One region of the Frankia sp. CoWAU3 genome, then DNA from elsewhere that is predicted to be linked to it. Evidence: riboswitches for the same ligand, from Rfam matches in the RefSeq annotation. Region 1 holds a riboswitch; the other holds the start of a gene.
What was found. A riboswitch is a leader RNA that binds a small molecule or an ion and turns the genes downstream of it on or off. The one in region 1 is predicted to bind cyclic di-AMP.

Region 1 (5,831 bases):
CACGGCACGAAGCGGGCCACAACCAGGGTGATCGGCCCGAACCGCCGGTAGAATTCCTCCGTACGGGCCAGCACCGTGGCGTGCCTGCGCTCCAGGTACGGCCGGCCGAGACGATGCCCGGTGTAGTAGCCCGCCGCCGCCCCGACGGTGGCTGCCGCCGCGACCCCGATCGCGAGGACCGCGACGGACACGTTCGACGCCGCGTCCGCCGCCATCAGCCCGGCCGCGAAGAGAATGGTGTCACCCGGAAGCCAGAACCCGATCAGGATCCCGCTCTCGACGAAGATGACCGCGAAGAGGACGACGTACAGCGTCATCCCGGACAGGCTGCCGACGTCCACTCGACCAGTGTGCCGGCCCTTGGTCGGCACCCGCCGACCAAGTCGGCGGGGACCACATCGCGCGGATCCGCACCGCGCCGGCGACGTCAGCCGCATCCGATCCCGGGACGGGGCAAGGCGTCATACCCTTCGCCCATCAGGAGTCCACGGCGGGCTTCGGCCCGATCCGGCTGCCCTGCACCGCGGGTGCATGGCTGATCGGCGCCCCTACAGGTTCGTAAGGAGCCCCACCGATGCCCATCGCCACGCCAGACGTATACGCCGAGATGCTCGACCGGGCGAAGGCCCAGTCCTTCGCCTACCCCGCGATCAACGTGACCTCGTCGCAGTCCCTGAACGCCGCGCTGCGGGGCTTCACCGAAGCCGGCAGTGACGGCATCGTGCAGGTGTCCACCGGCGGTGCCGAGTACCTGTCCGGCTCGACGGTGAAGAACATGGTCCTCGGCGCGGAGGCACTGGCCGAGTTCGCCCACCACGTCGCGGAGGCGTATCCGGTCAACATCGCCCTGCACACCGACCACTGCCCGGCCGACAAGCTTGACACCTACATCCGTCCCTTGATCGCGATCTCGAAGAATCGGGTGGCCCAGGGGCGCGAGCCGCTCTTCCAGTCGCACATGTGGGACGGCTCGGCGGTCCCCCTCGAGGAGAACCTCAAGATCGCCGAAGAACTACTCGCGGACGCCGCCGCCGCAAAGATTGTTCTCGAGGTCGAGATCGGGGTCGTCGGCGGCGAGGAGGACGGCGTCGTCGGCGCGATCGACGAGAAGCTCTACACGACGCCGGAGGACATGTGGCGGACGGCCGAGGTGCTCGGCACCGGCGCGAAGGGGCGCTACCTGCTCGCCGCCACCTTCGGCAACGTGCACGGTGTGTACAAGCCCGGAAACGTCAAGCTACGCCCGACGATTCTGCACGAAGGACAGGAGTACGTCGCCAGGAAGCTCGGGCTGCCAGCCGGCGCGAAGCCGTTCAACCTCGTCTTTCACGGCGGTAGCGGGTCGGCTCTCACCGAAATCCGCGAGACCCTCGACTACGGGGTGGTCAAGATGAACGTGGACACGGACACCCAGTACGCATTCACCCGCCCCATCGTGGACCACGTGTTCAAAAACTATGACGGCGTTCTCAAGGTGGACGGTGAGGTCGGCGTGAAGAAGGCGTACGACCCGCGTACCTACGGAAAGCTCGCGGAGAGCAGCATGGCGGCCCGCGTCGCCCAGGCGTGTGAGGACCTCCGTTCCGCCGGCACCAGCCTCGGGCGGGCATAGTCCGGCCCAGGAGCGCACGCCGGCTGGCGGGATCGGTTCGTCGGATACCGGCCGGCCTGTCCGCCGGCTGGCGGACAGGCGGACAGATAGCCACCGGCCGCGAAACCAGGCAACCGAGCAACCGCCGCCGCTCGTCCGAGGACATTCTCCGGGCCCCTCGGTCCGACCCTCTCCATCATTTCCGGCGGACGGAACGACCGGCACGCGGCGGACATCCGACCCGCCCCGGTCCGATGCACGACCCGCCGATTTCCCGTACTATGCCGGCCCGCACGGTCCCCCGGTCGCTCCGACGGCTGGGGGACCACTGTTTAGCGGGCGCGGCATCCCGCTCCTCGCGTAACGCCGCCCCCGCCGGCAACCAGCAGGTTTCGGCCAAATGAGCGGACACGCACCGGACCTTCGGTAACCGTTCACCTACCGCCCCGCCCCCACGGAACCCCTTCGCCCACTGCGGTGGCCCGACAGGCGCTTTTTACAGTAGGTGTCCGATTGAATCCGCCGTGTGCAAAAATCACAACGCTGTAAGTTACCGCCCGATTTCCGTTGTTTTTCTCACAAAAACAGGCTTCAATGGACGAAGTGTAGTATCAGGCCGATCACTCGCGTCGATCTCGTAGCAGGGCCGTCACGCCTTTGTCGACATGTCACACATCTGGCCTGATGTGGGACTCTCCGCTCATCGTCGACCATCGGCAAACAGGGTGACCGGCCGAGCACAAATGCCTCCGCACGCCGTACCGCCAGGTTGATGAGCGGGCGCGCACGCGCGATACCAGGCCGCCAGTTCCTACTCAAGCAGGCGCGCCGAGTGTGCTCTTTTTCACGCACCCTATTCAATGCTTGGCGACTCGCCGGGCGGCGTGGTTATGGTTTTCGCCGTGCCCGGCAACAACGTCGGGCATTCGTCGGGCGGCACGCCGAATCCTGCCCCTGGCCGACGATTTCTCGAACCGGGCGGCAGGAACGGGGGACCCATCTCCGAGTATCGAAAGGATTCGATGCTCTCGGGGTGAAGCCATGTGCGACGACCACACGGAAAGGTATTTCCGGTGCGGCTTCCGTCTCCAGGGATCCCTGGCACGGCCGGGCAGTTCCCAGCCCGAATCCGACAGCTCACCTCGCAGGCGTGGGGAAGGACCACAAGACATGTCCGACGCACGTATCAGTGGCCGACAATGCCGCGCCGGTACCCGCAGCCGGGCCCGGGCTCTCGTGGTCGCGCCAGTACTCGCGGCGGCGGTGGGCGGCACCTTCGCGCTCAGCCAGCCGGCCGATGCGGCCACCACCTGGACGGGCCTGCGGCAGTGCGAGTCCGGCGGTGACTACACGACCAACACCGGCAACGCGTACTACGGCGCTTACCAGTTCTCCGCCAGCACTTGGCACAGCCTCGGCTACGGCGGTCTGCCGCACCAGGCTCCCCCGGCCGTCCAGGACGAGGCCGCACTCAAGCTCGCCCGGAGGTCCGGCTTCGGCCAGTGGCCGGCCTGTGGCCGCGGGATGGGCGCCGACCAGCTCGCGGGCGGCTCGTCGAGCTCCTCGGGCCAGGCCTCGCGCACGACGGAACGCCGCGAGCTGACGGTCAGTCCCATCTCCATGAGCACTCCTGTATTCACCCGTAACCTGACGACCGCACTGGCCAGGCAGGTACGTGACGACGTGCGGGCCTGGCAGGCCCGCGTCAACCATCTGGGCTATCCGCTCACGATCGACGGCCGCTACGGACCACGCTCCGCCGCAGTCGCCCGCGCCCTGCAGGCCGCCAAGGGACTCGCCGTCGACGGCATCGTCGGCCCGGCGACCTGGCGGGCCACCTTCCGCTGATCCGCTGATCCTCTCCATCAGCTCCATCAGCTGATCCATTCGCTCCGCTCCCGTGGCGGAGGGACGACCGCCGCGGGAACCGGACATCCCACCCCGGCGACACCGGTCAGGGGATCTCACCTCGACGACGGGCTGGCCCGACCGGCCTCCGGACGATCTCCGGTTGACGGCCCGTACGGGCCGGCCCGTACAACCCACCACCAGCATCACCCGGACCGCACCCTGACATCACCCGGACCGCACCCTGACCGGCCTCCGGCAGGGCCGATCCTCGGCGGGGCCGATCTTCGGCAAGGCCGACGAGGAACAGCAGGACCAGCGAGCCACCTGCGGAACCTGTATGGAAGTGGCACGATTCGCGCGATCCTCACTGGTTACTCCGGACCACCCCGGTTTGCGCTCCATGAGCGGTTCTCGCTAGAGTGCCTCTCACTCGCCTCGTCGGCGAGGCCGCCCGGACGGACGCCGAGTCCTGCCCCCGTACGAGCGGCCGGAACGAACATCGACCGCAGCGGGCAGGAGTGGGGGACCCACATTTCGGGCGCCGCAAGCGGCGTCCTTGGGGTAAAGCCGGTGCGTCCCGGCCCATGGTGGAGAGCGGTTCCCACCCGGGGTCGGATCCTCCGGCCGGGCCATCCCAGCCCGCACCCGACAGCTCACCCCGCAGGCGACGGGATTGGACTGACATGCCCTCTGGGCGTCGTGGCGGCAGACATCGAGCACCGCAGGCCCCATCGCCCGCCGGTCGCATCCTGCGCACCACCGGCGCGGTCACGGCCATCGTCGGCAGCGGCCTCGCGGTCACCGCGGCTCCGGCGGGCGCGGCCACCTCCGACGACTTCGCCAAGCTCCGCCAATGCGAGTCCGGCGGCAACTACGCGGTCAACACCGGCAACGGCTTCTCCGGTGCCTACCAGTTCGACGACCAGACCTGGCACGGGCTCGGGTACTCCGGCCGCCCGTACCAGGCATCGCCCGCCACGCAGGACGAGGCGGCCGCGAAGCTCTACAACCAGCGGGGCTGGCAGCCATGGCCGTCCTGCTCGGTCAAGATGGGCCTGACCAACAACGGCCCGGCCAGTGTCCCGGGCGGCTCCGGTGACGTCATCCAGCAGGCCATCACCCCGGTGGAACCCCCCATAACGCTGGACCGGGCCCGCCGGGAGATGGGGGACGGCTCGTTCAGGGGCACGGTCCTCGACGCGTCCCTCAGCGACGACGTTCGCCCGGACGCCTTCGTCTGGCAGGACAGGATGCGTCAGAAGGGCTTCGTACTCACCGTCGACGGCAAGTTCGGACCGCAGTCGCAGGGCATCGCCGCGCTGTACTCGTACCTCACCCGGGTGAGCGACGGTCAACCCGGGGTCGTCGGCCAGAATCTGTGGAACGTCAGCGTCAGGGCCTGACCGACCGGTCACCGTGCGCGCAGGGCAAGCGCGTCCGGGGTGACCTCCATGACGTGTGCGGCCGGTCGTCGGGCAGGATGCACTCATGATGACGCCGTCCACCTCGGGAAAGCCCAACCTGCTCTCCGGTCCGCCGCCGACGCTCCTGCCCTCCGACGCGGCCGCGACCGATGCGCTGGTCGCCGGTGATCCGCCGGATGCCGTCGCCGCCCGGCTGTCCGCGTTCAGCGTGCCTTGGGCCGCGCTCGCCGAGCTCGCGCTCACCGGCGGACGACCCGTCGAGGCCTATGCCTACGCCCGCACGGGCTATCACCGCGGCCTCGACGCCCTGCGCCGCTCGGGCTGGAAGGGCAACGGGCCGATCCCCTGGTCACACGAACCCAACCGCGGGTTCCTGCGTTCGCTCGCCGCTCTCGGTCGGGCGGCCGCGGCCATCGGGGAGGCCGAGGAGGCCACCCGCTGCCGGATGTTCCTGGCCGACAGCGATCCCGTCGCTGCCAGTGAGCTCGGCTTCACCTGACAGTGAGTTCATCAGGCCGTGTCGGTGGTGGAGACCAGCGAGGATGCCGCAGCCGGCCCCACGACCCCGTCATCCCTAGTAACCTCGCCCGGTGCCTGCTCTTGTCCTCATCGGTGCCCAGTGGGGCGACGAGGGAAAAGGAAAGGCGACCGACCTCCTGGGCGGCGCCGTCGATTACGTCGTCCGCTACCAGGGTGGCAACAACGCCGGCCACACCGTGGTCATCGGGGCGGAGAGTTACGCGCTCCACCTGATTCCCAGTGGCATGCTGCGGGCCGACTGCGTTCCCGTGATCGGCAACGGGGTCGTCATCGACCCGGGCGTGCTGCTGGCCGAGATGGACGGGCTCACCGCCCGCGGCATCGACGTCTCCCGGCTCCTGATCAGCGCGAACGCCCATCTGATCATGCCCCATCACCGGGCGCTGGACCGGGTCATCGAGCGCTACCTGGGCAAGGCGCGGATC
Region 2 (5,130 bases), on a different contig from region 1:
TCGATGTCCGGTCAGTACCGGGTACATCTCTGGACGGTTTTCGATCGGAGCATGTTGTGTCGTCCCTGGCTTCGTCATCATACTTTCGTCCGCGCCCCCGTGGATATGTGGGGGGCCGGGAACCCGTTACTGGCCCAGTGGTGATCCCACCCACTCGAGAAGAGCCAGTGTGGTCCTTCTCCCCGGTCGTGGAGAATCCGCCGAACATTTCGAGGGCCTAGCTTTCCGGCTCGCGCTCGACGGCTATCAGGTGACGTTTCTCGACCACGGGAGAGACACCGTCCTCGCCCTTGGTGAGGCGTGTCCCCCCGATGGTCCGTTCGTCCTGCTGGGTTCGGACAGCGGGGCCCTGCGGGCGTTGGTCGGCGCCGGTTCGCCAGCGGTCCGGCCGGATGCCCTCGTGTTGCTCGACCTGCCGCTGGTGTACCGGAAGATCGCGGGCGAGGATCCGGGACAACCGATCCCACGGTCGCTTCCCGACCTGCCGATCCTGTTGCTCCATGCCGAGCGCGACGAGGTCAGCCCGCTTGCGCTGGCGCGCATGATGACGCGGACCGCGCGCCGGGCCCGGCTGGCGTCGCTGCCCGGGGGGCATGGCGTGCTCGCCGGCCCCGGCCGGCGTGCGGTCGGCGCGCACATCCTGCTGTTCCTCGAGAACCTCCGTGTCCCGCGGCTGACCCCACGGCAACGGCAGCGGGACCGTTCGGTCGACTGATCTCGCCCGGTGCCGGGCGCGCCCGCGTGCCGGTCCGATGGGGGTGTGCCTTCGCGGGAGGCCCAACCGCTCAGCAGGTGTTTCCTCGGCGGGTGCCGGCGTGAATCACGCGAATCCGCGGGTCAGTCGTCTGTCCCGTACCGCATCGTCCGTTTTCCAACGGCGCCGGCTTCGAGCCGCAGGCTCGAAGCCGGCGCCGTTCGCGTTTGCGTACCCGTCCGCACGCCACCCGACCCCCGGGCCAGGCTTCCGCTTGCCGGGCTTGCCGGGCTTGCCGGGCTTGCCGGGGGTTGCCGGGTTGGGCTGCCGGACGGCCGGGCGGTCCCGGTGACTACCGGACCTCGTGGCCACCGGTCCCCGTCTCGACGGACCGGTCATATCGCCAAGATCCGGTCGTGACGGGTGATCTGCGTCGCTACCGGTAGCTGCTATTGATGTCCGAGAGTTGCGGCATCGCAGTGTTATGCACGCATCGTGACCAACATGCGCCCAGATTCGGCACAACTCGTACTTGTCACTACGGTCTGTAGTTCGCTACGGTTGCGGGGTATCAACAGCTCCGGGCCGACGCCGAGTTCTGTCCACGGTCCGCAGCTCCCTCCGAGAGATCTTGGGCAGAAGCGGGGGAACCACGTTCCTCCGGGTGGCTCGTTGCGTGCCGCCCTTGGGGTTAAGCCGTTACGCGCACGCCGCGGAAACGGCCGGGCTTCCCGGCCCGAACCCGACAGCTAACCTCGCAGGCGTACGGGAAGGACTCGACGTTGCCTGTGTTTCAGGAACGCTCGGCTCCGGTCTTCTGGACCGTGACGCCGTTCGGCGCGACCCGCGGTGCGTCCCCGCCATACGGGGCGCCGTTCTCGCCCTGACGTCTTCGCGAGAACGTGCCATCCGGTCGGTGCCCGTACCGGCCGATCGCGCTGACGCGCCATACCACCAGCTCGGCTGAAAGCCACCCGGCCTCGTCGTCTGTGGTCGGCTGACCCCTGCCGCCCACCGGGCCCGTCAGGCCTGGAACGGAATGACCACGGCCGCCTGCCGTGCTGTTCAGCCCATCGAGCCCGGAATCCCCAGGGCGCGTCGATCGGTCGTCCCCGGTCGTCCCAGGACGTCCTCTCGGCGTACCGGGAGACCGGCACTGGGTGTTGCCCTTCTCCAGCGCGGTCGTCTCCGCTCGCCCTCCTTCGAGCGGCATCCCTCCCCTCGATCACCCGTCTGTGTTCGACGACACCGAAATGAGATGTCAAAGAAATGGCCAAGGGAAAGCATCGGAAACGTTCCACCCAGACCCGGGGCGCCGTTGTCGCCGCCGTCGGTGTGATCGGCGCCGGCGCCGGCATTTTCGCCACCGCGAGCCCGGCCCGGGCCGCCACCACGGTCCCCGATGTGACGATCGCCAGCGCGGCCGCGAACGCGGGACTGCCCGACTGCCGCGGCGTTCCGCTGGCCACCTGGGTCGCGGTGGCTCTTGCGGAGTCCGGCGGCAACCCCTACGCCCACGCCACCTACGGCGAGGACTCGCGCGGCCTGTGGCAGATCAACATGCGGGCCCACGCCGGCTGGGTGGGTAACCGCAACCTCTACGACCCGGCCGTCAACGCCGGGGCGGCGAAGAAGGTCTGTGAAGGCCAGGGCATCACCGCCTGGAGCGCCTACACCAACGGCCTGCATTACCGCTACCTGGCCCGGGGACAGGCGGCGGCGGCCGCCGTCTCGCGCGGCGTGCGGTTCACGAACATCTCCTACTCCTCGCTGGCTGCCCCGGCGCGTGCGGCCGTGGTGGCACCCGCGGCCCGCTACCCGTCGCTGGCCGTCGGCCTCGGGTTCCGTCTCGACGTCCACCAGATCCAGAAGAGGCTCGCCAGCCTTGGCTACCCGATCAGCGTGGATGGGAAGTTCGGGTATCAGACCAACCACATGGTCAAGGACTTCCAGCTGAAGCATGGTCTGGTGGTTGACGGGATCGTCGGACCGCAGACGCGGGCGAAGCTCGGGATCTGACTCTGATCGAGGCCCGCCGACCGGGCTCCGCTGCCGTCGGCCGGTATTCCCGACCCACCCAAGGGCGCTGCTCGATATCCGCACGCACCGGATGACTACCCGGGGTGAGGTGGGGGTATTCAGCCACCGGGCCAGCACCGGGCCGGGAGACGGCACCGGCCCGCACGGGACCAGCCGGCCCGCACGGGAAAACCGAAACGGGGGCCCGATCGATGAGAGCCACGATGCTCGACGACTACCTACCTGAGGCGAGTCCGAACGCATCCTCCGTGACCGGGGCCGGTCTCCTGTTCGCGGTCCTGGGGCCGCTGGAGGTGCGGCGATCCTCGGGCGAGCAGGTCCGCATCGACCAGCGCAAGAAGCGCATACTGCTGCTGGCCCTGCTGCTGCACGCCGGCCAGTGGGTGAGTGTGGACGGGATGCGGCTCGCGCTCTGGCAGGACGCCCCGCCGCGCTCCGCCGGGGGCAACATCAAGACTTATCTCTCGGAGCTGCGGCACACCCTCCGGCCGCCCCTGGACACGTCCGGAGCCGGGGGGAACGGCCCCGGACGCATCGAGAGCCGGCCGGGGGAGTACCGCCTGGTCGTCGCGTCCGGTGAGATCGACGCTAAGCGGTTCGAATCGGCCGCCGAGCAGGGCCGCGCCGCCGTGCGCGCCGGCTCGCCGGAACGCGCTGCCGGGTTTTTCGAAGGCGCCCTCGCGCTGTGGCGGGGGGACGCGTTCGACGAGCTCCCGGCGGAGATCGCGGGCGCGGAGGTCCTCCGGCTGGAGGAGGCTCGCTGGGCGGTGTGCGAGGACCTGATCGACGCCCGCCTGGCCCTCGGCGAGTACGACCGGGTGCTGCCGACCCTGCGGGCGCTCACGGTCGAACATCCGACCCGGGAACGTCTCTGGGCCCAGCTGATCCTTGCGTTGGAACACACCGGCCGGCGGGCCGAGGCACTGGCCGAGTACCAGACGGTCTACCGGCGGCTGGTGACCGAACTCGGGATCGAGCCCGGTGTCGAACTGCGGCGTGCCCATCAGCATGTACTGAATCCGGACTCGTGGGTCACCTGATGCCACGGCCGTGCCTGCCGAGCCGTGCGCCGGAAGTCAGCTGAACCGCCAGTGAACCCGGCGGGGGAATTTCAACCATACGGGCTGGACCAGCCGGCCGGCGCCCGGGCCACGCGCGCGGCGCCGCCGTGTATCGCCACCGGGGTGCACCTCACCGGGGTGCACGCCACCGAGCGAGGGCGCGCGGAAACCGCTGAGGAGAAGACGATGAAGGCTATCTACCTCCCCCCGCGACTGGAAGATGCCGGCAGCTTCGCCGCAGTGACGAACGGCCGCTGGGGCTGGGGGCGTGACTATTCCTGGCGGCGTTTTGCGTGACGGCGGCCGGGGTGGAGGTGGTCCCGATTCCGTCCTGCTGGTTTCTGGTGCTGGCCGACCGTGATCCCGTCGTGCGTCCGCCGGGGGCTCGTCGCATGCTGCGCTATGCCTCCGGGCGGCCGTGGATCGTCGGCGACTGGCCGGACGATGCCATGGTCAGTGCCGTCGCCGGGCGCTCGCGGCTGGCCCTGATCGGGTGTGCCGCGACCAACGCGCGACAGCTCCTGCGGCTGCTTCTCTCGGCCCGTGACGTGCACGCTCTCGACCTCGCGCGCGTCGTGGCCGGCGACTACCACGTGATCGCCGAGATCGACAGCCACCGTCGCATCCAGGGCAGCCCGACGGGAACCCGGCGGGTCTTCACCGCCCGGTTGGGCAGCCACCTGGTCGCCGCCAACCGCGCCGACGTGCTCGCCCGGCTCACGGGCGCCCCGCTGAACCGGACGGCGCTGGCTTTGTCGCTGCTCGACCCGTCACCGCCCCATCCGCTCGATGACCTGGTGCTCTGGGAGTCGATCGACGCGCTGCCCCCGGATCACTACCTTCTCGTCGGCCCTGACGAGAAGGCCACCGTCCTGCGGTGGTGGCGTCGACCGGCACCGGTGCGGTCCCGCACGGAGGGGGCGCCGACCCTGCGGGCGGCTCTCGCCGAGGCCGTGGCGGCGCGGGTCGCCGGCGGCGGGACGGTGAGCTGTGATCTGTCGGGCGGACTGAACTCCACCTCGGTGTGCTGCCTGGCCGCGCGCGGCCCCGCCGACGTGGTCGCGCTCACCGGGATTGCCCGCGATCCCGGTGACGACGACGCCGCGCGGGCCACGTGGGCCGCGGCCACGTTCCCTGGCGTCACGCGCGAGATCCTGCCCGCCGCCGGGCTTCCCCTCGTTTACGACGGCATCGCCGACGCCGACGAACCGCTCGACCGGCCGTTCGTCGGCATCGGCGACCGGGCGAAGCTGCGCGCGGGTCTTGACCGGGTCGCGCTGTACGGGCCGCGGGTGCACCTCACCGGGTTCGGTGGTGACGAGGTCGCCTACGGCT

Region 2: it holds a riboswitch for cyclic di-AMP, as region 1 does, so the genes downstream of both, AC08ON_RS04060 (peptidoglycan-binding protein) here and AC08ON_RS05490 (transglycosylase family protein) in region 1, are expected to answer to the same signal.

Annotation. Positions count from the first base shown of each region.
Region 1 covers NZ_CDWWXB010000032.1:19,952-25,782, reverse strand. The annotation lists partial or broken gene AC08ON_RS05500 (DedA family protein) at 1-341, opposite strand, end outside; gene fbaA (class II fructose-bisphosphate aldolase) at 575-1,612, shown strand; cyclic di-AMP (ydaO/yuaA leader) riboswitch at 2,531-2,743, shown strand; gene AC08ON_RS05490 (transglycosylase family protein) at 2,762-3,439, shown strand; gene AC08ON_RS05485 (transglycosylase family protein) at 4,126-4,845, shown strand; gene AC08ON_RS05480 (DUF3151 domain-containing protein) at 4,931-5,365, shown strand; partial or broken gene AC08ON_RS05475 (adenylosuccinate synthetase) at 5,457-5,831, shown strand, end outside.
Region 2 covers NZ_CDWWXB010000021.1:22,566-27,695, reverse strand. The annotation lists gene AC08ON_RS04065 (alpha/beta hydrolase) at 170-715, shown strand; cyclic di-AMP (ydaO/yuaA leader) riboswitch at 1,304-1,472, shown strand; gene AC08ON_RS04060 (peptidoglycan-binding protein) at 1,964-2,713, shown strand; gene AC08ON_RS04055 (AfsR/SARP family transcriptional regulator) at 2,938-3,774, shown strand; gene AC08ON_RS04050 (lasso RiPP family leader peptide-containing protein) at 3,982-4,092, shown strand; gene AC08ON_RS04045 (asparagine synthase-related protein) at 4,104-5,130, shown strand, end outside.